DNA from 2 places in the Streptomyces sp. SD31 genome. Region 2 is predicted to be linked to the other one. Evidence: riboswitches for the same ligand, from Rfam matches in the RefSeq annotation. Region 2 holds a riboswitch; the other holds the start of a gene.
What was found. Region 2 has a riboswitch for glycine ahead of gcvP (aminomethyl-transferring glycine dehydrogenase). Riboswitches for the same ligand answer to the same signal wherever they lie in the genome.

Region 1: another riboswitch for glycine. It lies ahead of gcvT (glycine cleavage system aminomethyltransferase GcvT); the one in region 2 lies ahead of gcvP (aminomethyl-transferring glycine dehydrogenase).

The regions. Positions count from the first base shown of each region.
Region 1 covers NZ_JBQHCX010000024.1:44,922-59,468, forward strand. The annotation lists gene gcvH (glycine cleavage system protein GcvH) at 1-31, opposite strand, end outside; gene gcvT (glycine cleavage system aminomethyltransferase GcvT) at 197-1,318, opposite strand; glycine riboswitch at 1,357-1,479, opposite strand; glycine riboswitch at 1,480-1,578, opposite strand; gene ACTMVF_RS38745 (AAA family ATPase) at 1,748-2,422, shown strand; gene ACTMVF_RS38750 (enhanced serine sensitivity protein SseB) at 2,504-3,307, shown strand; gene ACTMVF_RS38755 (enhanced serine sensitivity protein SseB C-terminal domain-containing protein) at 3,524-4,324, shown strand; gene ACTMVF_RS38760 (ABC transporter permease) at 4,687-5,685, shown strand; gene ACTMVF_RS38765 (ABC transporter substrate-binding protein) at 5,744-7,492, shown strand; gene ACTMVF_RS38770 (ABC transporter permease) at 7,562-8,569, shown strand; gene ACTMVF_RS38775 (ABC transporter ATP-binding protein) at 8,566-9,657, shown strand; gene ACTMVF_RS38780 (ABC transporter ATP-binding protein) at 9,654-10,859, shown strand; gene ACTMVF_RS38785 (trimeric intracellular cation channel family protein) at 10,923-11,579, shown strand; gene ACTMVF_RS38790 (alpha/beta hydrolase) at 11,488-12,735, opposite strand; gene ACTMVF_RS38795 (thioesterase family protein) at 12,869-13,732, shown strand; gene ACTMVF_RS38800 (TetR family transcriptional regulator) at 14,264-14,547, opposite strand, start outside.
Region 2 covers NZ_JBQHCX010000017.1:6,820-21,366, reverse strand. The annotation lists gene kdpB (potassium-transporting ATPase subunit KdpB) at 1-937, opposite strand, end outside; gene kdpA (potassium-transporting ATPase subunit KdpA) at 934-2,598, opposite strand; gene kdpF (K(+)-transporting ATPase subunit F) at 2,607-2,696, opposite strand; gene ACTMVF_RS31435 (amino acid transporter) at 3,242-5,197, shown strand; gene ACTMVF_RS31430 (hypothetical protein) at 5,375-5,827, shown strand; gene ACTMVF_RS31425 (TOBE domain-containing protein) at 5,910-6,329, shown strand; gene gcvP (aminomethyl-transferring glycine dehydrogenase) at 6,395-9,280, opposite strand; glycine riboswitch at 9,458-9,554, opposite strand; gene ACTMVF_RS31415 (PRC-barrel domain-containing protein) at 9,669-10,076, shown strand; gene ACTMVF_RS31410 (DNA polymerase IV) at 10,755-12,218, opposite strand; gene ACTMVF_RS31405 (MerR family transcriptional regulator) at 12,354-13,013, opposite strand; gene ACTMVF_RS31400 (bifunctional nuclease family protein) at 13,280-13,753, opposite strand; gene ftsR (transcriptional regulator FtsR) at 13,839-14,547, opposite strand, start outside.

The DNA.
Region 1 (14,547 bases), on a different contig from region 2:
TGCTGTAGCGCAGCTGCTGGGGGTTGCTCATGGCCTGAATTCTCCTGTACGCGCGGGAGTGGTGAGGGATGGGGGACTGCTGGAAACGTGCGTGAGCAGCGGAAATGTGCGCGGGGTCACGCACGGGCCGCTGTCGGTCTGTACTTCTCGGCCAGTCCGGTGCTTCCGGTTCCCGGCCAGTGTGCTGCTTGCGGCGTTACTTCTGCCGCTTGTAGAACGGCAGCGCCACGACCTCGTACGGCTCGTGGCTGCCGCGGATGTCCACGCCGACCCCGGCCGTGCCCGGCGCCGAGTGCGCCGCGTCGACGTACGCCATCGCGATCGGCTTGCCCAGCGTGGGGGAGGGGGCACCCGAGGTGACCTCGCCGATGACCTCGCCGCCGGCGACGACCGGGTACCCGGCGCGCGGGACGCGACGCCCCTTCGCGACCAGGCCGACCAGGACGCGGGGCGGGTTCGACTCGGCACGGGAGGCCGCTGCGGCCAGCGCCTCGCGCCCGACGAAGTCGCCCTCCTTCTCGAACTTCACCACCCGGCCGAGCCCGGCGTCGAAGGGGGTGAGGGAGGTCGACAGCTCATGGCCGTACAGCGGCATGCCCGCCTCCAGGCGCAGCGTGTCCCGGCAGGACAGCCCGCACGGGACCAGGCCGACGCCCTCGCCCGCATCGGTCAGCGCCCGCCACAGCTCGACGGCGTGTTCCGGCTTCACGAACAGCTCGAAGCCGTCCTCGCCGGTGTAGCCGGTGCGCGCGATGAGGGCGGGCACGCCGGCGACGGTGCCGGGCAGTCCGGCGTAGTACTTCAGGCCGTCGAGGTCGGCGTCGGTGAGGGACTTCAGGATGCCGGGGGACTCCGGGCCCTGGACGGCGATCAGTGCGTAGGCGTCGCGGTCGTCGCGCACCTCGGCGTCGAAGCCGGCCCTCCGCTCGGTCAGCGCGTCCAGCACGACCTGGGCGTTGGAGGCGTTGGCGACGACCATGTACTCGGTCTCGGCGAGCCGGTAGACGATCAGGTCGTCCAGGATGCCGCCGTCGGCCCGGCAGATCATGGTGTAGCGGGCGCGGCCCACGCCGACGGAGGCGATGTTGCCGACGAGGGCGTAGTTCAGCAGCTGAGCCGCCTCGGGCCCCGTCACGGTGATCTCGCCCATGTGGGAGAGGTCGAACAGGCCGGCCCTGGTACGTACGGCGTTGTGCTCGTCGCGCTCGGAACCGTAGCGCAGGGGCATGTCCCAGCCGGCGAAGTCGGTCATCGTCGCGCCGAGCGAGCGATGCAGGGCATCGAGCGCGGTGTGACGGAGTTCTTCTGTACTGCTCATCGGACGGTTGTCTCCCAAGGGATGACGGGCGAGGTCGTTCCTCCCCATCTGTCATCGGAACCTGAGAGGTTCGCCACGACCGCCACAGGGACGATCACGGTTTGCACCTTGGGTGGAGCCACGCATCTCGAAGGAGACAGCGGCCCGCTTTTCAGATGTGCCTCGCCCGCGCGGTAACGGGGCCTGAGAGATTCAAGGGAGGGACTTGCTCCTTCGGCGCCCCGGCGATGCACTGCCAGGGACTCTCCCGCGCGGATTCAAACGGCCGGTATGCAGTTGGCGCGCACATCATTGCATGCCGGGACCGGTCTGCGGCAGGCCACGTCTGTAACCGGCTTGTGGCAGGAAGCGAACAAAAACCGAGAGATCCTCTATTACCTTCTCTTTACGCTCAGTGGGGATGGGTACCCCTGACCCCAGAGGAGGACGATGACGGTGAACCGCACGACGGCGTACGCCACGACCTCGGGCATCGCGCTGCCCAAGCAGCCCGCGGCCCCGGCCGCCGAAGCCCGCGGTACGCGCCTCGCACCCGTGGTCCGCGACCTGCGCGAGCGTTCCGGCCACAGCCCGCACGCCCTGCTCTTCGGCCCCGAGGACCTCGTAGTGATCACCGGCCTGCCCGGCAGCGGCAAGTCGACGCTGATGCGCCGGACCGTGAAGGGCATCGGCATCGACTCCCAGGACACCCGGGACCGCTGGGCCGCCCGCATGCCCCGCTTCCTCCCCTACGCCGTCTACCGCCCCCTGGTCCGCCTGGCGCACTACGCCGGACTGCGCCGAGCCCTGCGCTCCGGCGAGGGCGTCGTCGTACATGACTGCGGTACGCAGGCCTGGGTGCGCGGCTGGCTGGCCCGCGAGGCCCGCCGCCGTGACGGCACCCTGCATCTGCTGTTGCTCGACGTCCCTCCGGGCACCGCCCTGGAGGGCCAGCGCGAGCGCGGCCGGGGCGTCTCCCGCTATGCCTTCCTGCGCCACCGCAGAGCGGCCGCCCGCCTGCTGCGCTCGGTGGAGAAGGGCCATCTGCCCCAGGGCTGCGGCTCGGCGGTGCTGATCGACCGGGAGGCGGCGGACGTCCTGCGCCGGATCGACTTCACGGGCTGAGCGGCCGTAGACCTGCGCGGAGTGGTCACCCGCTAGCCTTTTGAGCCACAGCAGCGGTTCACAGCAGGCGGTTGAGCGTAGATGGACTTCCCAGCGGACCTCCCGGCGGATCTCCCCGCGGACTTTCCGGCACCGGCACACCCCCATCCACACGGCGGGTGGCCCGGCAACGAACTGGAGGAGGTGCTCTCGGCCTCCCTCGGCGTGCCCTCGGCGGGCGGCCGGATCATCGAGGTGCTGGGCCGCAGCTTCGTCTGGGTGCCCCTGCCGGGCGGCGGCGGCCCGCACAGCGGCCCGCTGGACCTGCCCACGGTGGAGATCGGAGGCCAGGCGTACGTCCCGGTCTTCAGCTCCGAGGAACAGTTCCGCCAGGTCGTCGGCTCCCATATGTCGTACGCCGTCGCCCCCGCCGTGGAGTTCGCCCGCGGTCTGCCCCCACAGGTGGGCATCGCCCTGAACCCGGACGGCGTGGTCGGCGTGCCGCTGCCCCCGGCGGCGGTGGCCGATCTGTGCCGGGTGGGCCGCACCCCGCTGGACGGCCTCAACTCCGGCGGCCGCGTCAAGCTCTACGAGCCCGACTGGCAGGACGACCCGATCGACTTCCTCGCGGCGGCGTCGGCCGAGTTCGCCGAAACCGGCGTGGTCGTGACGGCCCGCCGCTGCCTGGCGGCGATCGAGACGGCCGACCCGGTGATGTTCATAGGCGTGGAACTCTCCCACTGGGAGGGCGACCTGCGCGCCGCCCCCATGGACGCCCTCGCCCGAGCCCTGGGCCGGGCCCCGGCCCAGTGGCCGGTCAACCTGGTCCTGTTGGACGTGGCCCACGACCCGGTGATCGACTGGATGCGCCAGAAGGTGCGTCCCTTCTACCAGCGGGACCTTTGAGCGCCCCCTGGACGAAGCGCCCCTGAAAGGGGCGCGGGGCTGTATACATGTGCGGCTCCGCCGCGTGGGCGCGACCCACCACAATGGACCCGCACCCCGCAGACCACACCAAGTCCCGAGCTCTCAACGGCTCTCCCGGCGGAGCGCCTAAGCTGGGCTCATCACTCGGTCGGCCAAACCGACGGAGTCACGACGTTTCCCGAAGGGGCGGTAATGGTGAGCGCGAGCGGCACCACCTCGACCGGTCAGGTCGAGCACATGCTGCGCCAGGTGACGCCCGGGCGCTACGACGCCTACGAGGCCCTCCTGCGCGCGCTCGCGACCCCGTCCACCGGCCAGGTCTGGATGCTGCTGTGGCACGGTCAGGCCGGCTCCCCGGACGCCCAGTACGGAAACATGGAGGTCGACGGCCACGGCTACGCCCCGTGCGTCACCTCCGCCCAGGAGCTGTCGGCCAGCGGCTGGAACCGCTCGTACGAGGTGGTCGACGGAGTCGACGTGGCCCGCACCCTCTACCCGGACCACTACGGTCTCTGGCTGAACCCGCACGCCCCGGGCGGCGGCGTCGGCATCCCGTGGCTCGACCTGCGCCGCATCGCCACCGGCCTGGACCGCCAGCCCGCCGGCCCGCTGCGTCTGTCCGAGCCCGGCATCGAGATCCCGCAGTTCTACGCCCTGCTCGCGCAGAACGCCCACCGCACCCCGGCCGTCCGCTCCCTGCGCCGCGCCTGGGTGCAGCCCGCGCTCGGCGCGCCGTACCTCGCCATCGGGCTCGACGTGTACGACACCAGCCCGCCCGCCGTGGACTCGGTGCGCTCGATGATGCTGCAGTCGATCGGCGCCTGTCCGGACGGGCTGCCGGTGTCGACCGTGGCGATGTCGGACGAGTACGACCCGGTCGCCATGTGGATGCGGGCGAGCGCACGCCCCTTCTACGACCGCGAGGCACACGCCCCCGCCCCCGCGCAGGCGCCGGCCGCCGGCTACGGCTACCCACCGGCACAGGGCCGTTACTGATCATCCGGCGGCTAACCTACTGTTCAGTCCGCAGCCCGGCTGTCGTAGCCGTAAGCGCCCGTCGACTTCGGTTTCGCAGGTAGATCTCCGCGCGTAGATACGATCGGAAGGTCCCGGTCCATCCTCATACGCCCCGACTGGCCCGCGTCCGGCCGTCGCTACCCACTGTTCGGATAACGGAACCCCCCAGACAGCATCACGGTTGCGCATACTTTCCCCGCCAACTCTGGCAACAGATCGCTAAAGCGTTGAAGACTCCCCGCAAGACACGGGCCAGGTCGGTCCTGTGTGCGAGTGGAAGCAACCGCTACAGCGGCAGCCAGGGGGCCGACAACCGTCGGCCGAGAGGGGTCAATCTCACCGTGACGGCACCGATCGAGACAACCGGATCGCAGGCCGGGGCCCAGCCCGAGGCCGTGCTGAAGGGTGTCGAGTCCAAGCAGATCGAGGGCCGGTCTCTCGGGCAGATCGCCTGGACCCGCTTCAAGAAGGACAAGGTGGCCGTCGCCGGAGGCGTCATCGTCATCCTGCTGATCCTGCTGGCGGTGCTCTCCCGACCCATCCAGGCCCTCTTCGGGCTGGACCCGAACGCCCTGAACCAGGACCTGATCGACCCCAACACCTCGCTGCCCAAGGGCGACTTCGGCGGCATGAGCTGGGAGCACCCGCTCGGTGTGGAGCCGAAGTTCGGCCGCGACATCGCCACCCGCATCCTCGAGGGCTCCTGGGTCTCGCTGGTCGTCGCCTTCGGCGCCACGATCCTGTCCAACACGATCGGCGCGGTCCTCGGCGTGGTGGCCGGCTACTACGGCGGCCGGGTCGACACGATCATCAGCCGGATGATGGACACCTTCCTGGCGTTCCCTCTCCTGCTGTTCGCCATCTCCATCTCGGCCACCCTGCAGGGCGGTGCCTTCGGGCTGCAGGGCCTGCCGCTGCACATCACTGTGCTGATCTTCGTCATCGGCTTCTTCAACTGGCCCTATCTGGGCCGTATCGTGCGCGGCCAGACGCTGGCCCTGCGCGAGCGGGAGTTCGTCGACGCCTCGCGGGGGATGGGGGCCAAGGGGCCCTACATCCTCTTCCGGGAGCTGCTGCCGAACCTCGTCGGCCCGATCATCGTCTACTCGACGCTGCTCATCCCGACCAACATCCTCTTCGAGGCGTCCCTGAGCTTCCTCGGCGTCGGCATCCAGCCCCCGCAGGCGTCCTGGGGCGGCATGATCAGCCAGGCGGTTCCCTATTACCAGGTCGACCCGCAGTACATGATCGTGCCCGGTCTGGCCATCTTCGTGACCGTCCTGGCGTTCAACCTGCTCGGCGACGGTCTCCGTGACGCTCTCGACCCGCGCAGCCGCTGACCCGCGGCCGCGGTGCGAGTCCAACAGATTTCCGACAATGGAGGGGAAGCGGACCATCATGCGAAGGTCAACGCTGGCCGCAGTGGCGGCTATCGGCAGTGCGAGCCTGCTGCTCTCGGCATGCAGCAAGGCCGATGACGGCAGTGAGAACGGAAACAAGTCGGCTGGGGCCAACGCAGCGACCAAGGGTGTCGTCAACGCCTCCACCCAGAAGGGGGGCACGGTCACGTACGAGTACTCGGACGTGCCGGACTCCTTCGACCCGGGCAACACGTACTACGCGTACATGTACAACCTCAGCCGGCTCTACGCCCGCCCGCTGATGACCTTCAAGCCCGCCGCGGGCGAGGCCGGCAACGAGCTGGTCCCGGACCTCGCGGCGAGCCCCGGTGAGCCCAGCGACGGCGGCAAGACCTGGACGTACAAGCTGCGTACGGGCCTGAAGTACGAGGACGGCACACCGATCACCTCGAAGGACGTCAAGTACGCCGTCGAGCGCTCCAACTTCGCGCGTGACGTGCTCTCGCTCGGCCCGAACTACTTCCAGCAGTTCCTCGAGGGCGGCGACAAGTACAAGGGCCCCTACAAGGACAAGAGCGCCGAGGGCCTGAAGTCCATCGAGACGCCGGACGACAACACGATCGTCTTCCGTCTCAACCGCGCCTTCCAGGAGTTCGACTACCTGGTCGCGACGCCGCAGACGGCTCCGGTGCCCCAGGCCAAGGACAAGGGCATCGACTACGTCAAGAACATCGTGTCCTCGGGCTCGTACAAGTTCCAGAGCTATGAGGAGGGCAAGCAGGTCGTCCTCGTCCGCAACGAGAACTGGGACCCGAAGACGGACCCGCTGCGCAAGCAGTACCCGGACAAGATCGTCGTCAAGCTGAAGGTCAACGCCGAGACCATCGACCAGGACGTCCAGGCCGGTACGGCGATCGACCTCGGCGGTACGGGTGTCCAGGCCGCGACCCAGGCGAAGGTCGTCAACGACGCCTCGCTGAAGGCCAACACGGACAACACCTTCGGTGGCCGCCTGGTCTACATGGCGATCAACACGCAGGTCGCGCCGTTCGACAAGGTCGAGTGCCGCAAGGCCGTCCAGTACGCTATCGACAAGGTCTCCGTGCAGACCGCCGAGGGCGGCCCGATCCGCGGTGACATCGCCACCACCGTCCTGCCGCCGGACATCCCCGGCTACGAGAAGGCGGACGCCTACGCCACCAAGGGCAACAAGGGCGACGCCGCCAAGGCCAAGGAGCAGCTGAAGGCCTGCGGCAAGTCGAGCATCAGCACCAACATCTCGGCCCGCAGCGACCGCCCGCAGGAGATCGACGCGGCCACCGCGATCATCGCCTCGCTGAAGAAGGTCGGCATCAACGCCAGCCTGAAGCAGTACCCGTCGGGCAAGTACTTCACCGACTACGCGGGTGTGCCGGAGTTCGACAAGAAGCAGAACATCGGTCTGCACATGATGCAGTGGGGTGCCGACTGGCCCTCCGGCTACGGCTTCCTGCAGCAGATCCTGCACGGTGACGCGATCGGGGCGTCCGGCAACACCAACCTCTCGTACATCAACGACAAGCAGATCAACGAGCTGCTGGAAAAGGCCATCGCCACCGAGGACGAGACCGAGCGCAACAGCCTGTACGCGCAGATCGACAAGCGCGCGATGGACCAGGCCGCTCTCGTTCCGCTGACCTACTTCAAGGTCCTGCTGTACCGCCCGGCCAACTTCACCAACCTGGTGTCCACGGCGGCCTTCAGCGGTCAGTACGACTACCTCAACATCGGCACGACCAAGAAGTAGCCCCGGAAGGCAGGTGAAGGCTTTGGTGCCCGTGGGCTTCGCAGCCCGCGGGCACCGGCGCCGGTCCCCGTGATCTCGTACATCCTCCGTCGGACGTTCGCGGCAGTGATCCTGCTGCTGGTCGTCACCGCGGTCACCTTCGCGATCTTCTTCCTGCTGCCACGGCTCGCCGGCCAGACCGCCGACCAGCTCGCGCAGCAGTACCTCGGCAAGAGTCCGTCGAAGGCAGACATCCTCGCGGTCAAGCAGAACCTCGGTCTGGACGACCCCCTGTACGTCCAGTACTGGCACTTCATCAAGGGGATCGTGGCCGGCGCCACCTACGACCTGGGCCCCACCACCACACACTGCAGCGCGCCCTGCTTCGGCTACTCCTTCAGGACCCACGTCGAGGTGTGGCCGCAACTCACCTCGCGCATTCCGGTGACCCTCTCGCTGGCCGTCGGCGCCGCTGTGATGTGGCTGGTGTCCGGCGTCGTGATCGGCGTGATCTCCGCGCTCAAGCCCGGCAGCTTCTTCGACCGCACCTTCATGGGCATCGCGCTCGCCGGTGTCTCGCTGCCCATGTTCTTCACGGGTCAGCTCGCCCTGTTCCTCTTCACCTTCCAGTGGCCGATCTTCGGCCGCACCTATGTGCCGTTCACAGAGAATCCGGCCCAATGGGCCAACACACTCTTCCCGGCCTGGTGTTCGCTCGCCCTCCTGTACTCCGCGATCTACGCCCGGCTCACCCGCTCGGGCATGCTGGAGACGATGAGCGAGGACTTCATCCGCACGGCCCGCGCCAAGGGCCTGCGCGAGCGCAATGTCGTGGCCCGCCACGGGCTGCGGGCCGCGCTGACCCCGATCATCACCGTCTTCGGCATGGACCTGGGCCTGCTGCTCGGCGGCGCCGTGATCACCGAGAAGGTCTTCTCGCTGCCCGGCATCGGCCAGTACGCGGTGCAGGGCATCACCGACAACGACCTGCCCCCGATCCTCGGCGTCACCCTGCTCGCCGCCTTCTTCGTCGTGATCGCAAATCTCCTGGTGGACCTGCTCTACGCCGCCGCCGACCCGCGCGTGAGGCTCTCGTGACCGAACTGTCCAAGACCGGTGCCGCCGTGGGCGAGCCCTCGCCCGCGAACGCGCCCGACGCCTTCCTCGCGGTCCGTGACCTCAAGGTGCACTTCCCGACCGACGACGGCCTGGTCAAGTCCGTCGACGGGCTCAGCTTCCAGGTGGAGAAGGGCAAGACCCTCTGCATCGTCGGTGAGTCCGGCTCCGGTAAGTCCGTCACCTCGCTGGCGATCATGGGCCTGCACCGGCTCGGCGCGCGCGGCAAGAACGTGCGGATGTCCGGCGAGATCTGGCTCGGCGGCAAGGAGCTGGTTTCCGCCGCCCCGGACGAGGTGCGCCGGCTGCGTGGCCGCGACATGGCGATGATCTTCCAGGACCCGCTGTCCGCGATGCACCCGTACTACACGATCGGCAGCCAGATCGTGGAGGCGTACCGGGTCCACCACGACGTCAACAAGAAGACCGCGCGCAAGCGGGCCGTCGAGATGCTCGACCGGGTGGGCATCCCCGAGCCGGACAAGCGCGTCGACAACTACCCGCACGAGTTCTCCGGCGGTATGCGCCAGCGCGCGATGATCGCCATGGCGCTCGTCAACAACCCCGAACTGCTCATCGCGGACGAGCCGACCACCGCCCTCGACGTGACCGTCCAGGCGCAGATCCTCGACCTCATCCGGGACCTGCAGAAGGAGTTCGGCTCCGCGGTCGTCCTCATCACCCACGACCTCGGCGTGGTCGCCGAGATCGCCGACGACGTCCTGGTGATGTACGGCGGCCGGTGCGTGGAGCGCGGCACGGTCGACGACGTCTTCGAGCGCCCGCAGCACCCGTACACCTGGGGCCTGCTCGGCTCGATGCCGCGCATCGACCGGGAGACCTCCGAGCGGCTCATCCCCGTCAAGGGCCAGCCGCCGAGCCTCATCAACGTCCCCTCGGGCTGCGCTTTCCACCCCCGCTGCCCGTACGCGGACATCCCCAAGGGCGATGTCACCCGTACCGTGCGCCCGGAGCTCCAGCAGGTCGGCGGCGGGCACTTCTCCGCGTGCCACCTCTCGCAGGAGGACCGTACGCGGATCTGGACCGAAGAGATTGCGCCGAAGCTGTGAGTGAGACGAAGAAGACGGACGAGGCGAAAACCGGCGAGGCGAAATCCGGCGAGGCGAAAGCCGGCGCCGCTTCCGACGAGCGAGAGGTGCTCCTCAAGGTCGAGGGCCTGCAGAAGCACTTCCCGATCCGCAAGGGCGTGCTCCAGCGTCAGGTCGGCGCGGTCAAGGCCGTGGACGGCATCGACTTCGAGGTGCGCAAGGGCGAGACGCTCGGCGTGGTCGGCGAGTCGGGCTGCGGCAAGTCGACCATGGGCCGGGTCATCACCCGCCTCCAGGACCCGACCGGCGGCTCGATCCACTTCGAGGGCCAGGACATCACGCGGCTGAGCACGGCCGGAATGCGCCCGCTGCGGCGGGACATCCAGATGATCTTCCAGGACCCGTACGGCTCCCTGAACCCCCGGCACACCATCGGCGGCATCGTCTCGGCGCCGTTCCGCCTCCAGGGCGTAGAGCCCGAGGGCGGGGTGAAGAAGGAGGTCCAGCGGCTCCTGGAGCTGGTGGGCCTGAGCCCCGAGCACTACAACCGCTACCCGCACGAGTTCTCCGGCGGCCAGCGCCAGCGCATCGGCATCGCGCGGGCGCTCGCGCTCAAGCCCAAGCTGGTGGTGGCCGACGAGCCGGTCTCCGCGCTGGACGTGTCGATCCAGGCGCAGGTCGTGAACCTGATGGACGACCTCCAGCAGGAGCTCGGCCTCACGTACGTGATCATCGCGCACGACCTCTCCGTCGTACGGCACGTCTCGGACCGTATCGCGGTGATGTACCTCGGCAAGATCGTCGAACTCGCCGACCGCACCTCGCTGTACGAGGCGCCGATGCACCCGTACACCAAGGCCCTGATGTCGGCCGTGCCGGTGCCGGACCCCAAGCGCCGGGGCACCAAGAGCGAACGCATCCTGCTGCGCGGCGACGTGCCCTCGCCGATCTCCCCGCCGAGCGGCTGCCGCTTCCACACGCGGTGCTGGAAGGCGACCGAGATCTGCCGGACGACGGAACCGCCGCTGGCGGAGCTGAGGCCCGGCCAGCGGGTGGCGTGCCACCACCCGGAGAACTTCGAGGACCAGCAGCCGCAGGACACGGTGCTGCTGTCCGTGGCCAAGGAGGCCGCGACGCTGGTGCCGGACGAGGTGTCCACGGAGCCGTCCGCCGTGCCGTCCACCGAGCCCTCCACCGAGCCCTCCAAGGACGAAAGCAAGTAACCGCACTCGGGCCCCCGCCTTGCTTTGCAAGGCGGGGGTCTTTGGTTGCGCAAGAATGTGCGAGTGCTCCAGCAATTGTTCAGCCCGTCCGTCCAGCACACGCTCGACCTGATCGGCATCTTCGTCTTCGCCATCTCCGGCGCCCTGCTGGCCGTCCGCAAGAACTTCGACGTCTTCGGCATCGCCGTCCTCGCCGAGGTCACCGCCCTGGGCGGCGGGCTGTTCCGGGATCTGATCATCGGCGCCGTACCACCGGCCGCCTTCACGGACCTGGGGTACTTCCTCACCCCGCTGCTCGCCGCGCTGCTCGTCTTCTTCCTCCACCCGCACGTGGAGCGCATCCAGACCGGAGTGAACGTCTTCGACGCGGCGGGCCTCGGCCTGTTCTGCGTCGCCGGGACGACGAAGGCGTACGACTACGGCCTCAACCTCACCGCGTCCGCCTGCCTGGGCATGGCGACCGCCGTGGGCGGCGGTGTGCTGCGGGACGTCCTGGCCAACGAGGTGCCGTCACTGCTGCGTTGGGACCGCGACCTGTACGCGGTCCCGGCGATCGTCGGCTCCACGATGGTCGTCCTGTGCCTCCACTACGACGCCCTGAACCCGTTCACCAGTGCCCTCGCGGTCGTCACGGCCTTCGTGCTGCGGCTGCTGGCGATGAGGTTCCACTGGCGAGCTCCGCGTGCCTGGAACCGGAGGTCGACGGTGCGAGAGGAGTAGTCCCGCCGGAGCCCGGCGCCGTACGGACCTGCGGCTGCGTGCCCATCACCTCGGTCAGCCAGCGGAACGCGGGGACCACCTGCGGCTTCCACAGTGCCATGGTGTGGCCGCCCGCGCTGCTCGGGATGAACACCACGTCCACGGTCGTGGGCGCCTTCGCGACTCGCTGGAGGGCCAGGGCCGCCTCGTACCCGTCCTTCGGCTGACCGGACAGATAGAGCGCCACGCGAGGCGGGACACGGGACTCCTTCAGGAGCATGTACGGGTTGTTCGCGGCCCGCAGGGCCGGGGACTTGCCGGCCAGCGACTGGGGCACGGCGGCGGGGTCGTTGTAGCCGGACATGCTGACCGCGGCCCGGTAGCGGTCGGGGTGCGCGACGGCCAGCTTCGCCGCGCAGTGCGCGCCCGCCGAGTACCCGGCGACCGCCCAGCCGTCCGGCGCCGACTGGGCCCGGAAGTTGTCCATGACCATCTTCGGCACGTCGATGCTGAGCCAGCTGTCGGCGTTCACCTGGCCCGGGATGTTCGCACAGCCGGTGTCCTTGCCCGGCAGCAGCGTGGTGCGCGGCGAGACGATGATGAACGGCTCGATCTGCCCGCTGCGCATCAGCGGCGCCAGCTGCTGGGGCGCGTCCATGGTCCCGAACCACGCCTTCGACGAGCCCGGGTAGCCCGGCAGCACCTCGACGACCGGGAACTTGTGGTTGCGGTAGGCGGGGTCGCGGTACTGCGGCGGCAGCCAGACGTTGACCTCGGCGTGCACTCCGGACACCCGGCCCTTGAGCTGGGTGACCAGCACCCCGCCCTCCGCGCGCATGCCGGGTCCCTTGCCCGGCTTGAAGGCCTGCCGGACCTTGGGCAGCTTCTCCAGCGCGATGCCGCCGGTGCCGGTCGAACCGAGGTCGGCGGCCTCGTGCACATGGTTGCTGGTGCCGAGCAGGTCGCCCCAGTTGTCGTACAGCTGGTTGGAGTTGTTGACCAGTGTGAAGACCAGGGCGACCGCCGTGCCCTGCGCGAACAGCAGCATCAGCATCCGGGCGGCGCCCCGCAGGACCTTGGGTCCGCGCACCCGTGACCAGAGGACCAGCGGCAGCGCGACGGCGACGACGCACAGCACGATGAGCGTGTAGAGGAACGGGGTCCCGGTGAGACTCATGTCCTCATAGAGGGGGAGAGCGGTCTCCGGGTTTCGGACGAGCGGGGGCACTTACCGAAAAGTTGCTCACACCTCATCGACAGCTCACACAGGAAAGCTACCGCTTAGTAGTTAGCTGTTGTACCATTCAGCCATGCCAGAAGCAGCCTCCGCCCCGACGGCCCTGCAGGCCACGATCGGCGACAGCGAGTTCGATCGCGACACCGCGCTCACCGCGCGCGCACCCGGCGTCTACGACATCGACCTCTCGGCCGGCTGGACCATCATCAGCGCCGTCAACGGCGGCTATCTGCTGGCCGTCCTCGGCCGCGCCCTCGCGGACGCCCTCCCGCACAGCGACCCGTTCACCATCTCCGCGCACTACCTGACCGCGTCCCAGCCGGGTCCGGCGGTCGTCCGCACGGACGTGGTGCGCACGGGGCGGACGCTGTCGACCGGCCAGGCCTCGCTCTTCCAGTACGACGCCGAGGGCAACGAGATCGAGCGCATCCGCGTCCTCGCCTCCTACGGCGACCTCGACTCCCTCCCCGACGACGTCCGTACGACGGCCAAGCCGCCGGTGTTCTCGCCGATGGAGCACTGCTTCGGCCCGGAGGACGGACCGGCCCCCGTCTCGGGCAGCTCGGCCCTCACCGACCGTCTGATGCTCAAGGTCGACCCGTCCACCCTCGGCTGGGCCCTCGGTCAGCCGTCGGGCAAGGGCGAGATGCGGGCATGGTTCGGCCTCGCCGACGGCCGTGACGCCGACCCGCTCTCGCTGCTGCTGGCGGTGGACGCACTGCCCCCGACCGCCTTCGAGCTCGGCATCTCCGGCTGGGTCCCGACGGTCGAACTCACCGTGCACATACGGTGCCGCCCGGCCCCGGGCCCGCTGAGAGTCTCGATCACGACGCGCAATCTGGCGGGCGGCTTCCTGGAGGAGGATGCCGAAGTCTGGGACAGCGCGGACCGGTTGGTGGCGCAGTCGAGGCAGTTGGCGCGGGTAAGGCTCAGCTGAAGCGCCCAGCCCGCGGTCGGAAACGCGCACGTCAGCGCGGTGTCTTTAGGGACGCTTTGCTTCGCGCACAGGCCCCTTACGGCAGGGCCCCAAGGGCTCCCTGAGCGGCGTTGGTTGAGTTCACGCACAGGACTTCCTCATCTTCCTTGAAGCTGTTCCTCATGAAGCGTGCGCGTCTCCTCCCCGCCGTGGCCCTGCTGACGCTCTCGCCCCTGGCTCTGGCGGCCTGTGCGTCCGGCGACTCGTCGTCGACCTCGGGGGCGTCCGGGACTCCCTCGGGTGCGCCGAGCGGTGCCCCCGGCGGGGGCAGGGCGGCGGCGGTCAGGGTGGCCCCGGCGGTGGCCAGGGCGGCGGGGCGGCGTCGAGCGGCGCGCCGAGCGCGGCGGCCACGGCGACCAAGAGCTGACGCGGAACGCCGTAAGGCGGGGTGGCACGTCCGCCATGCGGCAGGGCTGGCGCTTTCGCCATGCGACAGGGGCGGCACTTCCCGTACGCCGGGGGTGCCGCCCCTGTCGTTCGTGCTGCCGGTTCTCAGTCCAGCCAGTGCTCCCGGCCGATGCTGATCAGCCGCATCTGGCGGGTCGCGACCTGAGCGACGCGCCGCCGCTCCTCCTCCGGCGCCTCCAGGGCGTCCAGGAACAGCGAGGCCGTCATCAGCATCTGGTCGACGTAGAGGTCGGCGAGCATGAGGAGGTCGTCGTCGTTCCAGCCTGCGGAGAGCGGGTCCTTGGTGAGCGCGGCCTTCACTTCCTCGGCGAAACGGGCCAGTTGGTCCTGGATCGCCTCCCGCACGGACTGCACTCCGCCGTGCCGCT
Region 2 (14,547 bases):
ACATGGCGAGTACGTTGCGCTGGACCAGTCGGTCCATGCCGGCGATGCCGATCGCGGAGAGCAGAGCGCCAATGGTCGTGGGAATCAGGCAGACCAGCAGGGCGACCAGTACCACCATCGTCAGGTGCGTGCCCGCGTAGTCCGCGAGGGGCGGCAGCGTGGCCACCGCGAGCAGGAAGACGATCGTCAGGGATGCGAGCAGGATGTTCAGCGCGATCTCGTTCGGCGTCTTCTGCCGGGCCGCGCCCTCGACCAGGTTGATCATCCGGTCGATGAAGGTCTCACCGGGCTTCGTCGTGATCTTGACGACGATGCGGTCGGAGAGCACCTTCGTACCGCCGGTGACCGCCGAACGGTCACCGCCGGACTCACGGATGACCGGCGCCGACTCACCGGTGATCGCCGACTCGTCGACGGACGCGACACCCTCGACGACATCACCGTCGCCCGGGATGACATCGCCCGCTTCACAGACGACCAGGTCGCCGATCGTCAACTCGGTGCCGGGCACACGCTCTTCGACCGACCCGTGGAGCCGCCGGGCCACCGTGTCCGTCTTGGCCTTGCGCAGGGTGTCGGCCTGGGCTCTGCCGCGGCCCTCGGCGACGGCCTCCGCCAGGTTGGCGAAGATCACGGTCAGCCACAGCCAGGCGCTGATGGTCCAGCCGAACCAGTCGCCCGGGTCCTTGAAGGAGAAGACCGTGGTCAGCACCGAGCCGATCCACACCACGAACATCACGGGCGACTTGACCATCACCCGCGGATCGAGCTTGCGGAAGGCGTCCGGCAGCGACTTGACCAGCTGCTTCGGATCGAACAGGCCCGCACCCACACGGCCCTCGGGGGACTTGGGCCCGGTGGGTGGGTCGCTGTGCGGCGCCCGGGTCGGAGTGGCTGTGGACATGGAGTCCTCGTGATTCGTTACGTCGGTTGTCATGACGCCAGCCCCTCGGCCAGCGGCCCCAGCGCCAATGCCGGGAAGTACGTCAGACCGGTGATGATGAGGATCGCGCCCACCAACAGGCCGGTGAACAGCGGCTTCTCGGTGCGCAGGGTGCCCGCGGTGGCCGGAACCGGCGTCTGTTCGGCGAGGGAACCCGCCAGCGCCAGCACGAACACCATCGGCAGGAAGCGGCCGAACAGCATGCACAGGCCGAGCGTGGTGTTGAACCACTGCGTGTCCGCGTTCAGACCGGCGAAGGCCGAGCCGTTGTTGTTGGAGGCGGACGTGTAGGCGTAGAGGATCTCGGAGAATCCGTGCGCCCCGCTGTTGGTCATGGAGTTCGCCGGGGTCGGCAGGGCCATCGCGAAGGCGGTGAAGATCAGCACCAGGGCCGGGGTGATCAGGATGTAGCAGGCCGCGAGCTTGATCTCGCGGGTGCCGATCTTCTTGCCCAGGTACTCGGGCGTACGGCCGACCATCAGACCGGCGATGAACACCGCGATGATCGCCATGACCAGCATGCCGTACAGGCCGGAGCCGGTACCGCCGGGCGCGATCTCGCCCAGCATCATGCCGAGCATGGTGATGCCGCCGCCGAGGCCGGTGAAGGAGGAGTGGAAGGAGTCCACCGCTCCGGTCGAGGTGAGGGTGGTCGACGTCGCGAAGATCGACGAGGCGCCGACACCGAAGCGGACCTCCTTGCCCTCGTACGCCCCGCCCGCGATGTCGAACGCCGGACCGTGGTGGGCGAACTCGGTCCACATCATCAGGGCCGTGAAGCCGACCCAGATGGTGCCCATGGTCGCGAGAATCGCGTAGCCCTGCTTCACGCTGCCGACCATCAGGCCGAAAGTGCGGGTGAGCGCGAACGGGATGACGAGGATCAGGAAGATCTCGAAGAGGTTCGAGAAGGGGGTGGGGTTCTCCAAAGGGTGGGCGCTGTTGGCGTTGAAGTAGCCGCCGCCGTTTGTGCCGATCTCCTTGATCGCCTCCTGCGAGGCCACCGCGCCGCCGTTCCACTGCTGCGAGCCGCCCATGAACTGCCCGACCTCATGGATGCCGGAGAAGTTCTGGATGGCACCGCAGGCGACGAGCACGACCGCAGCAACCGCGGCAAGCGGCACCAGGATGCGTACGACACCCCGCACCAAGTCGGCCCAGAAGTTACCCAGTTCACCGGTGCGCGAGCGCGCGAACCCCCGCACCAGCGCCACCGCGACGGCGATACCGACGGCCGCGGAGACGAAGTTCTGCACGGCCAGCCCGGCGGTCTGCACGACGTGGCCCATGGACTGCTCGCCGTAGTACGACTGCCAGTTGGTGTTGGTCACGAAGGACACGGCGGTGTTGAACGCCTGGTCCGGGTCGATGGACGAGAAGCCGAGCGAACCCGGCAGGACGCCCTGGAGCCGCTGCAGCAGGTAGAGGAAGAGAACGCCGACGACGGAGAAGGCGAGGACGCCGCGCAGATACGCGGTCCAGCGCATCTCGGTGTCCGGGTCGGCACCGATGCCCTTGTAGATCCACTTCTCGACCCGCCAGTGCTTGTCGGAGGAGTAGACCCTGGCCATGTGGGTGCCAAGGGGTAGGTAAGCGAGGGCCAGCGCGCCGATCAGGGCGAGCAGTTGGAGGACGCCGGCGAGTACGGGACCCATGGCTGCTCTCAGAACCTCTCCGGGAAGATCAGGGCGAGGACGAGATAGCCCAGCAGGGCGACGGCCACGACGAGGCCGACGATGTTCTCGGCGGTCACAGCTTGGTCACCCCCTTGGCGACGAGAGCCACCAGCGCGAAGCACGCGATCGTGGTGACGACGAAGGCCAGATCGGCCATCGTGAGCTCCTGGAGTGAGGTTCGTCGGACAGGGACGCTTGGAGAAAACACCGTCGATGGCCGCGATCGACCGCCATTGACGCGTCCCTTACGGCGCTCTGCGCGGCTTTGACGGGACTCATACGCCGGCTGCGGCAATGTCAGGGCGACATCCACTCCGGCGCCGGGCGTGCACGCCCTCTACGGCGCAGCGGGGCTCCTCCGGGGGCGGAGAAGCCCCGCACCATGACGCTGCGTGTCCGCCGTCACAAGACAGCCGCGCATCCCCCGCCCGGCCGACCCCGTGCCCGAACAGCCCCGGAGCTCGACTCTTGACGTGCGGCCCACCCCGACACGGTGAGTCTTAACGGAAGCTTGACGCCCACAGCCCCCTGATCCGTGGGCCCATGCGTCACTCTCTGCTTACGCTGGTGCCGCCGTCCGGGTGATGGCCGGAACCGCACGCCGCACATCAGGAGCACGCAGATGGCCACCACCGAACACCCCCCGCCCAGTCGCCTGCGCGCCTGGATGCTGGAGGGCCTGTCCGACATGGGCAAGGGCCATGGGCGGCAGGCAGAACGGCCCGAACCCGAACCGGAGCACAAGGGCCAGCCCTGGTACCGCGTCATGTGCCTCACCGGTGTCGACTACTTCTCGACCCTCGGCTACCAGCCGGGCATCGCCGCGCTCGCCGCCGGCCTGCTCTCTCCTGTCGCGACCGTCGTCCTGGTCATAGTCACCCTGGCCGGCGCCCTGCCGGTCTACCGCCGCGTGGCCGAGGAAAGCCCCCACGGCGAGGGCTCGATCGCGATGCTGGAACGGCTCCTGACCTTCTGGAAGGGCAAGCTGTTCGTCCTGACCCTGCTCGGCTTCGCCGCCACCGACTTCCTGATCACCATCACCCTGTCGGCGGCCGACGCCTCGACGCACCTGGTCGAGAACCCGCACCTGAACAGCGCCCTGCACGACCAGCAGATGCTGATCACCCTCATCCTCGTGGCCCTGCTCGGCGCGGTCTTCCTCAAGGGCTTCCTGGAGGCGATCGGCGTCGCGGTCGCCCTGGTCGGCCTCTACCTCGCGCTGAACGCCGTCGTCGTGGCCGTCGGCCTATACCACGTCCTCACCGAGGGGCACGTCGTCACCGACTGGTCCAGCGCCCTCACCGCCGAACACGGCAACGTGTTCGTCATGATCGGCGTCGCCCTGATCGTCTTCCCCAAGCTCGCCCTCGGCCTCTCCGGCTTCGAGACCGGCGTCGCGGTGATGCCGCACGTCAAGGGCGACCCGGACGACACCGAGGAACGTCCGACGGGGCGGATCCGGGACACGAAGAAGCTGCTCACCACCGCCGCCCTGATCATGAGCTGCTTCCTGATCACGACGAGCTTCATCACCACGCTGCTGATCCCGGAGAAGGAGTTCGAGTCGGGCGGCCAGGCCAACGGCCGGGCGCTGGCGTTCCTCGCGCACGAGTACCTCGGCGGCGCCTTCGGCACGATCTACGACGTCTCGACGATCGCCATCCTGTGGTTCGCCGGCGCCTCCGCCATGGCCGGCCTGCTCAACCTGATGCCCCGCTATCTGCCCCGATACGGCATGGCCCCGCACTGGGCACGCGCCGTGCGCCCGATGGTCATCGTCTTCACCCTCATCGCCTTCCTGGTCACCTGGATCTTCGACGCCGACGTCGACGCCCAGGGCGGCGCGTACGCCACGGGCGTGCTGGTCCTCATCAGCTCCGCCGCGATCGCCGTGACCATCGCGGCCCGCAAGGCCGGTCAGCGCGGATGGTTCATCGCCTTCGCGGTCATCTCGGCGGTGTTCCTCTACACGACCGTCATGAACGTCATCGAGCGCCCCGACGGCGTGAAGATCGGCGCCTGCTTCATCGCCGGCATCATCCTGGTCTCGCTCCTGTCCCGGCTGGCCCGCGCCTTCGAACTGCGCGTGACCGACGTGACGCTCGACGACATGGCGGAACGTTTCATCCGGGACATGGCCAACCGCAAGATCCGGTTCATCGCCAATGAGCCCGACCGGCGGGACACCGCCGAGTACCGCGACAAGATCGAGCAGATCCGGGCGGACAACGACGTCCCCGGCCAGGAGGACTTCGTCTTCGTCGAGGTGACGGTCACCGACCCGTCCGAGTTCGAGTCCGGCCTGACCGTACGCGGCGAGGTCCTGCACAACCGCTACCGCGTCCTGACCCTGGAGTCCTCCTCCATCTCCAACGCCCTGGCCGCACTGCTCCTGCATGTCCGCGACACGACCGGCCGCATCCCGCACATCTACTTCGAGTGGACCGAGGGCAACCCCTTCGCCAACTTCCTGCGCTTCTTCCTCTTCGGCCAGGGCGAAGTCGCCCCGGTCACCCGCGAGGTGCTGCGCGAGGCGGAGCCGGACCGGGACCGCAGGCCCCGGGTGCACACCGGCTGAAACGGCCGCGGACATCAGAATCGCGTCAAGGTTGCACCGTAAGGCGTCAGAGCACCGGGAAGCGGCGGCCGTTCCGGCGCCCTGGCCCCTACCGTCTGCACTGTGCCGTCCGGAGGAAGCAGACCGCGTCCGGCCCCGACCGGCGACCGCCACTGGCGTGTCGACGCTCGCTTCGCCATGGGCTGCGCGCTGGCCTTCCTCGGCATGGCTCTGCTGGTCGACTATGACGCGCAGACCCTGACCCCGCCGCGCGCTCTGCTGTGGCTGGTGCTGACGGCCGTGGTCTTCACGATCCTGCTCCCGCAGCGCGTCACCGCGGGCCCGGGGTGGCTGGCGGTACGGGGTCTCGTACGACGGCAGGCGGTGCGCACGGACGCGCTGGTGACGGTACGGCAGTACGGCGACATCTCCGCCCACCTGACCCTGTGCGACACGGGTGGCCGCCGCCTGGAACTGGACCCACGGATCCTCGTCGCCAACCCGCTGCTGTGGCACGAGGTGGACACCGGGGTACGCCGCTCACGCCAACGAGGGACGCTGCGCGAGGGTGCGGACGTACTGGAGCGGCTGGGACATCAGATCGACGACGCCACGACGCAAGCGGTGCTCAAGGCGTCGGGGATCTCCTGACCTCCGCACTACGGTAGGGACCGCCCCAAAAGCCTCAATCGATACCAAACACCCCTACCCCACCACTTGCGAGGCGTCCTCCATGACCCTGAGCATCCGCAACCAACTCCCCGGCACGATCACCGCCATCACCCCCGGCGAGGTCATGGCAACGGTCAAGCTCCGCCTCACCGGCGGCCAGGACCTCACCGCGGCGATCACCCTGGAGGCCGTCGAGGAACTCGGCCTGGCCGAGGGCACCGCCGTGAACGCCCTCATGAAAGCGACGGAGATCTCCCTCGCCACGGCCCCGGTCGACGGCCTGTCCACCCGCAACCGGCTGCCCGGCACGATCACCGGCATCGCCACGGGGGGCGCGATGGCGTCGATCAAGGTCGCCGTGGAGGGCGGTGCCCTGACCGCGGTCATCACCAGGGACGCCGCCACCGACCTCGCGCTCTCCCTCGGAGCCCCGGTCGTCGCGCTCATCAAGGCGACCGACGTGGCCCTGGCGACGGCGTGACGCGGAAGGGCTCCGCCCGGCCGGGTACGCCAGGGCGGAGCCCTTCCTTCACCTGCGTCTGTACGTCAGCCCTCGTACGCGTCCAGCGGCGGGCAGGAGCACACGAGGTTCCGGTCGCCGAAGGCCTGGTCGATCCGGCGCACCGGCGGCCAGTACTTGTCAGCGGCCGCGACCCCGGCCGGGAACACGGCCTCCTCACGGCTGTAGGCGTGCTCCCACTCCCCGCCCAGCGCACCGGCGGTGTGCGGGGCGTTCCGCAGCGGGTTGTCGTCGCCGGGCCACTCACCCGTTCCGACCTTCTCGATCTCCGCACGGATGGCGATCATCGCCTCGCAGAACCGGTCGAGTTCGGTCAGATCCTCGGACTCGGTCGGCTCGATCATCAGCGTCCCGGCCACCGGGAACGACATCGTCGGCGCGTGGAAGCCGTAGTCGATGAGCCGCTTGGCCACGTCGTCGACGCTCACACCGGTCGCCTTGGTCAGCGGCCGCAGGTCGATGATGCACTCGTGCGCGACGAGCCCGCCGGGCCCGGTGTAGAGCACCGGGTAGTGCGGCTCCAGTCGCTTGGCGATGTAGTTGGCGGACAGCACAGCCACCTGCGTGGCCCGCTTGAGCCCCTCGCCGCCCATGAGCCGGACGTATGCCCACGAGATCGGCAGGATCCCGGCGGAACCCCAGGGCGCGGCCGAGATCGGCCCGACGCCCGTCTCCGGGCCGGCCGCGGGCTGCAACGGGTGGTTCGGCAGATACGGCGCCAGGTGCGCACGCACACCCACGGGCCCGACCCCCGGACCGCCACCGCCATGCGGGATGCAGAAGGTCTTGTGCAGGTTCAGGTGCGAGACGTCACCACCGAAGTGCCCCGGCTTGGCAAGCCCCACCAGGGCGTTGAGGTTGGCGCCATCGACGTACACCTGCCCGCCGGCCTCGTGCACCTGCGCGCAGATGTCGGCGACATGCTCCTCGAACACACCGTGCGTCGACGGGTACGTGATCATCAGCACCGACAGCTCGTCCCGGTACTGCTCGATCTTGGCCCGCAGGTCCTCGACGTCGATCTCGCCGTCCTCGGCGGTCTTCACGACGACGACCTTCATGCCGGCCATGACGGCGCTGGCGGCATTGGTCCCATGGGCGGAGGACGGAATCAGACACACGGTCCGCTGCTCGTCCCCGTTGGCCCGGTGGTATCCGCGTACGGCGAGCAGCCCGGCCAGCTCACCCTGCGACCCGGCGTTGGGCTGCAGCGACACCTTGTCGTAGCCGGTGACCTCGGCGAGACGTTCCTCCAGCTCACGAATGAGGGTCAGATAGCCCTGCGCCTGCTCGGCCGGCGCGAAGGGGTGCAGCTGCCCGAACTCCGGCCAGGTGACCGGCTCCATCTCGGTCGTGGCGTTGAGCTTCATGGTGCAGGACCCGAGCGGGATCATGCCGCGGTCCAGCGCGTAGTCGCGGTCGGCGAGCCTGCGCAGGTAGCGCAGCATCGCGGTCTCGGAGCGGTTCTGGTGGAAGACGGGGTGCGTGAGGTAGTCGTCGCTGCGCAGCAGCCCGCCCGCGAGCGCGTCCTCGGTCACCGCGTCCAGCGCCTCGATGTCCCCCTCGACCTCGAACGCCCTCCATACAGCGCCCAGTTGGGCCCTCGTGGTGGTCTCGTCGCAGGCGACGGACACGTGGTCGGCGTCGACGAGGTGCAGGTTGACGCCGTTCTGCCGGGCGGCGACGACGATCTCGGCGGCCTTCGCAGGCACGCGCACGGTCAGCGTGTCGAAGTAGGAGCCATGCACGACCTCGACCCCACCCGCCGTGAGACCGGCGGCGAGGATGGAGGCGTACCGGTGCGTCCGCCGGGCGATGCCCTTCAGCCCCTCGGGCCCGTGGTACACGGCGTACATCCCGGCCATGACAGCGAGCAGCACCTGAGCCGTACAGATGTTGCTGGTGGCCTTCTCCCGCCGGATGTGCTGCTCACGCGTCTGCAGGGCCAGCCGGTACGCCTTGTTCCCGTCCGCGTCCACGGACACACCCACGAGCCGCCCGGGAAGGCTGCGCGCGAACTTCTCGTGCACGGCCATGTAACCGGCGTGCGGCCCGCCGAAGCCCATCGGCACACCGAACCGCTGCGTCGTCCCGACCGCGATGTCCGCCCCGAGCTCACCGGGCGACTTCAGCAGCGTCAGCGCGAGCAGATCGGCGGCGACGGTGACGAGGGCGCCGAGCTCATGTGCCTGCTCGATGACGGGCTTGATGTCCCGTACGACACCGGAGGCGCCCGGGTACTGAAGGAGCACGCCGTTGATCTCACGGGAGGCGACGTCGGCCGGAATACCGCCACTGAGGTCGGCGACGACGACCTCCACACCGGCCGGCTCGGCCCGGGTCTCGATCACGGCGATGGTCTGCGGCAGCACATCCGCGTCGACCAGGAACAGCCCCTTCTTGTTCTTGCCCATGCGCCGGGACAGGGCCACGGCCTCCGCCGCCGCCGTCCCCTCGTCGAGCAGCGAGGCACCGGAGGTCGGCAGCCCGGTGAGTTCGGCGACCATGGTCTGGAAGTTCAGCAGGGCCTCGAGCCGCCCCTGAGAGATCTCCGGCTGGTACGGCGTATAGGCCGTGTACCAGGCAGGATTCTCCATGACGTTCCGCAGGATGACCGGCGGCGTGAAGGTGCCGTAGTACCCGAGCCCGATCATCGAGTCCAGCACCTGGTTGCGATCGGCGAGCGACCGCAGCTCGGCGAGCACCTCGGCCTCGGTACGCGCCCCCGGCAGATCGAGGGAGTCGGCATTCTTGATCACATCGGGCACCGCGGCGGCGGTGAGCTCATCGAGCGAGCCGTACCCGACGTGGGCCAGCATCTTGGCCCGAGCCTCATGGTCAGGACCGATATGACGCTGCTCGAAAGGGATCCCCTGTTCGAGCTCTGAGAGCGGAATGCGATGGGCGGTCATTACGGAGGCCTCCTGGTCTGACACGACCTTCGAGGGGCACCACGGCACGGGTACCCGGACGGCCTCCCCCTCTGTCATCTCAACCTGAGAGCTTCACCGGGATCGCCACAGGGCTCCCGGCTTTCACCGTCGGTGAGAGCGGGAGCCGTCGACACCCGCCCTGCTTTCCAGAGTGACCTCGTCCGTGCGGTACGTGAGCCTGAGAGATTCCGGGGAGGATTTGCTCCTTCGGCGCCTCCGGATGGTGTCCGGAGGACTCTCCCGCACGGGGTCAGCAGCCGCTAGCAAGCCTACCAGCGGGGTCAACGCACGAACCTTCGAGTGGCCGCGCTCACCAAAGTGCCTTTTCGTAGTGCTTACGGATGAGTTGCGACCAAGTGGAGGGCCCGTGCAGACCGACATCGATCCGCGCAATCTGATCGGCCGCAAGGCCTTCGACCGCAACGGCACCAAGATCGGCACCATCGACGAGGTCTACCTCGACGACGCGACCGGAGTGCCGGAATGGGCCGCGATACGCACCGGCCTGTTCTCCCGGGACGCCTTCGTCCCCCTGGAGCCCAGCGAACTGGTCGAGGGCACCCTTCACGTCCCCTTCGACCGCTCCCTGATCAAGGACGCCCCCGACTTCGGCGTGGGCCGCCATCTCTCCCCCGAACAGGAACTCCAGCTCTACCACCACTACGGCCTCGACGTGACCCCTCCCTCCCCACCCCCGGACCGAGACTTCGGCAACTTGGCAGGCACGGAGACCCCAGAAGACAACGGGCCCAGAACAAGCCACCCCCACGCCTGACCCCACACGACCACACCACGCAGCTACCCCACGGCCCCCGGTGCGTCCTGTGGTGTCCGCACTCATGTCGGTGGGGCGTCTGCTCGCGGCGGACCCGCGTGCCCCACCCGCGTCCACCCTTACCGGACGCACCGCCCGAGTGCCCATCGCTGCGTCCCCTTCGTCCCCTTACAGGAACGCGCCGCCCCAGGCCGTCCTGGAGCGCCGTCCGCTGCTATGCAGGCTAGGGCGGCGGTGTCTCCCGGAGCTGCGCGAAGCTCTACCCATGCTGTGGCAGGCCGTCCTGTAGGGGCATACGCGGCGGCTACGCACGCTGGGGCGGGCCGACCGGTAGGCGCGCCCGTTGCTATTGGCTGCTGGGGCGAGCTGCGGTCCGCCCGGCGAGCGCAGCTCTACCGGCGCCTCTCCGGAACGAGCCGTGCGTAGCCTGGGACAGCCCTTGTGCACGTGCGGCGCGGACGAACCGCCCCCATCAAGCCATAGCTGCGGGCGCCGCAACGGTCGCGCCGCCGCCCTCACGCGCAGCGCACGCAGCTGCGGGCAGTCGTGCCGCTGTGGCGGCACGGGTGGGCGCAGCGGCACCGCCGGCGCGGGCAAGCGCCCCCACCCTCACGGCGACCCCGTGGCGCCCCCACGCCGGGCAGGCAACCGCACGGCAACCTTCCACCCCCGCCCTTCCTATCCAGACGCCACAGGCACCTCCCCCACGCCCCCACCATCCCCCTTCGGCAGTCCGACATCCCCCGCCTCTAAAACCCCACCAGCCCCGGAGTCCCCGCGCCCCCCACTCCCTCCATGTCTCCTCCGCACCAACGGCAACGGATCCGCCGCCTCCAACCCCGGATCGTCAACCCGAAACGTCCGCACCCGCCCCGGCTCCGACGACTCCGGCGTCTCAAACCGCACCGTCACCCGCCCAAGCCCGCTCCCCTGCACCCACCCATGCCCATACTCGGCATGCCGCACATCGTGCCCCGCAGGCCACCGCCGCTCGACAGGCACAGCCTGCCGTTCCTCCGCAGGCTCCTCATGATCGTCGCCCTCCTCCTCGGAGTGCTCGACCAGCTCCCCCGCGGCTTGCGCGAACAGATCCTCCTGCGTGTAGTCGGCCAACCCACTGACTCCAACCCCCAGCAGCCGCACACCCCCCGTCGTGTCCACGGAATCCAGCAGCCGCGCCGCAGCCTCCCGCACCACCGCCGGATCATCCGTGGGCCCACGCAGCGTCTCGGAACGGGTCAACGTGGAGAAGTCGTACCGCCGCACCTTCAGCACGATGGTCCGCCCGGACAACCCCGCCCCCCGCAACCGCCGCACACAACGATCGGCGAGCCGCTGCACCTCCAGCCCCACCCGAACCCGGTCGTGAATGTCCACGTCATACGTGTCCTCGACCGACACCGACTTGGCCTCCCGCTCGGCCACCACCGGCCGCTCGTCGTGCGCCAGCGCCATGGCGTACAGGGCATGCCCATGAGCCTTGCCCAGCAGCCGAACGAGCTCGTCCTCACCCGCCTCGGCGATCTCCTCGACCGTGTGGATCCCGGCACGCCGCAGATGGTCCCCCGTCGCCGGCCCCACCCCCGGCAACGTCCGCACGGACATCGGCCCGAGCAACGCCCGCTCGGTCCCGGGCTCGATCACCACCAGCCCATCGGGCTTGGCCTGCTCCGAGGCGATCTTCGCCAGCATCTTGGACGCGGCCAGCCCCACCGACCCCGCGAGCCCCGTGACCGCCCGTATGTCGGCGCGCAGCTTCGCCCCGACCAGCCGCGCGGATCCCTCGTCCCAGGCCGCTCCCCCGGCCTCCAGATCCACGAAGGCCTCGTCCAGGCTCAGTGGCTCCACCAGCGGCGACAGCTCCCGCAGCAGCGCCATCACCTGCTCGCTGATGTCACGGTAGATCCCGAAGCGCGGCACGAGATACGCGGCATTCGGCGCCAGTCGGCGTGCCTGGGCCATGGGCATCGCCGAGTGAACCCCGAACACCCGAGCCTCATAGGACGCGGTGGCCACGACTCCCCGCGGCCCGAGCCCGCCCACGATCACGGCCTTTCCGCGCAGGCTCGGCTTGGATGCCTGCTCCACCGAGGCGTAGAAGGCATCCATGTCGAGATGCAGGATCGTAGGCGCGTTCCTCACATCTACGATGCTGCCTCACGCCACTGACAATGCCCTGCTACGACCGCCTGGCCCGCGACCCGCCGGAAACTCGCCCCACCCGCCACAACCCCCGCGAGGCACCTCCGCGAAGGCCGAACAAGCCACAAGGACCGCTCAGCCGGCCCGGTTACGCCGCCGAGCCAGCTCGTCGGCCGGATTGTGCCCGACCAGCGTCTCCCCGGTGTCGATGCGCTCCCCGTGCAGCTGCGACAAGGCACTTTCCACGTCCCGCCACACCACACCCACGGCGATCCCGAAGATCCCCTGTCCACCCTGAAGCAGCGCGTGGACCTCGTCCGGCGAGGTGCACTCGTACACCGTCGCACCGTCGCTCATCAGCGTCATACGCTCCAGATCACTAAAGCCCCGCTCCCGCAGATGCTGCACCGCGGTACGGATGTTCTGCAGCGACACACCGGTGTCGAGGAACCGCTTGACGATCTTCAGGACGACGACGTCCCGGAAGCTGTAGAGCCGCTGGGTCCCCGACCCGTAGGCGGGCCGCACGCTCGGCTCAACAAGGCCGGTGCGCGCCCAGTAGTCCAGTTGCCGGTACGTGATGCCGGCGGCCGCACACGCCGTCGGACCGCGGTAGCCGATCTGCTCGGTCTCCATGGACGCCGCCCCTCCGCCGCTGCTCGGCACGGCCGTCGGTCGCTGCGTAGCGTGATCGGCCGCACTGCCCTGAAGCGGGCTCTGAAGCGGGTACGGGCCGCTCGCCCCGAAATTGCGTCCGGGGGCACCCCCAGCCGTACCGTCGCCGCTGCTTCTCACGCCGACCTCCGTCCTTGACCTGCCTTCTCGACGGTAGGCAGTCACCAGGGGTGCGTCAACGATCGCCACACTCGGCACGCCGAGTGATAATCACCCTAGGAGTGGTTTCCCGTACCCCACCGCGGGGAAAGGCTAGCCGAATGCGCTCGGAGCAGTGCGTAGGACGCTCGCGCTCGCCGCTGGCAAATACCGGCATTTGAGCCGGAACCGACTGTGGGCCGCACGACCACGGACCGCGAGTCCGCCGGGCCGCCGCCCACGTCGCCTCACTGACTGCTGGTACCGAAGTCCTCGGGCGAGATCTGATCGAGGAACTCGCGGAACTTCTCCACCTCGTCCTCCTGCTCGTCCGGGATCGCGATGCCCGCGTCGTCGAGCACTCCGTCACTGCCGTAGATCGGCGTTCCGGTGCGCAGGGCCAGCGCTATGGCATCGGACGGGCGGGCGCTCACCTCGACACCGCTGGCGAAGACCAGCTCGGCATAGAAGACGCCCTCACGCAGGTCCGTGATGCGTACCTCGGTGAGCTCCTGGCCGACGGCCTCCAGCACGTCCTTGAACAGGTCGTGGGTCAGCGGTCGCGCGGGGGCCATGCCCTGCTGGGCGAAAGCGATCGCCGTCGCCTCCCCCGGCCCGATCCAGATGGGGAGGTAGCGGTCGCCTCCCACTTCGCGCAGGAGCACGATCGGTTGGTTGGAGGGCATTTCGACCCGGACACCTACGACATCGAGCTCGTTCACACAGCAACCCTAGGCCGTGCTCGGGACGTTTGGGTAGTCGGGCCGAGAACGGGTGGCCGATCCGGCCTTCCTCGGGTAGGCCGGCTCAGGGCAGCCGTACCCCGAGAGCGGTCTGCACCAGCGCGGCGTGCAGCTTCACCGTGAGCCCCGCGAGCTCCTTCGCACGCGCCTCGGCGTGTGCCCTGGTCTGCGGATTGCGGTGCCGCCTCAGCGGGGCCACCACCTGGTCCACGAGCCCGGCCTCACGGTCGGCGGCGCCCTTCATCACCCGCAGATGCCTCGGCTCGATCCCGAAGCGCCCCAGCTCGGCGACGAGCGAGGCCACGGTGACCGCCTCCGCGTCGTACGCCCCGTCCGGCAGCGGAGTAATCAGCCCGTACGACTCCCACTCCTCGAGCTCCTGCTCACCGATCTCGGCGGCGGCGAGCAGTTCGTCCCGCCCGATCCGGGCCGCGGTACGCCTCTCGGCGGGCTCCAGGACTGCTTCGCCGTCCCGCTGACGGCCCACGGTCGGCAGCGGCGCGGCCTCCCCGCGCTCCATGGCGTCCAGGTGCTCACGGATCACCCTGAGCGGCAGATAGTGGTCCCGCTGCATCCGCAGTACGTGTCCGAGCCGCTCGACGTCCTGCGCGCTGAACTTGCGATACCCCGAGGGGGTCCGCTGAGGCTCGACGAGGCCCTCCGACTCCAGGAAGCGGATCTTGGAGATGGTGATGTCAGGGAATTCCTCGCGCAGCACATTCAGCACCGTGCCGATACTCATCAGCCGACTGTCCGTGGCGGCGATGCCGTGC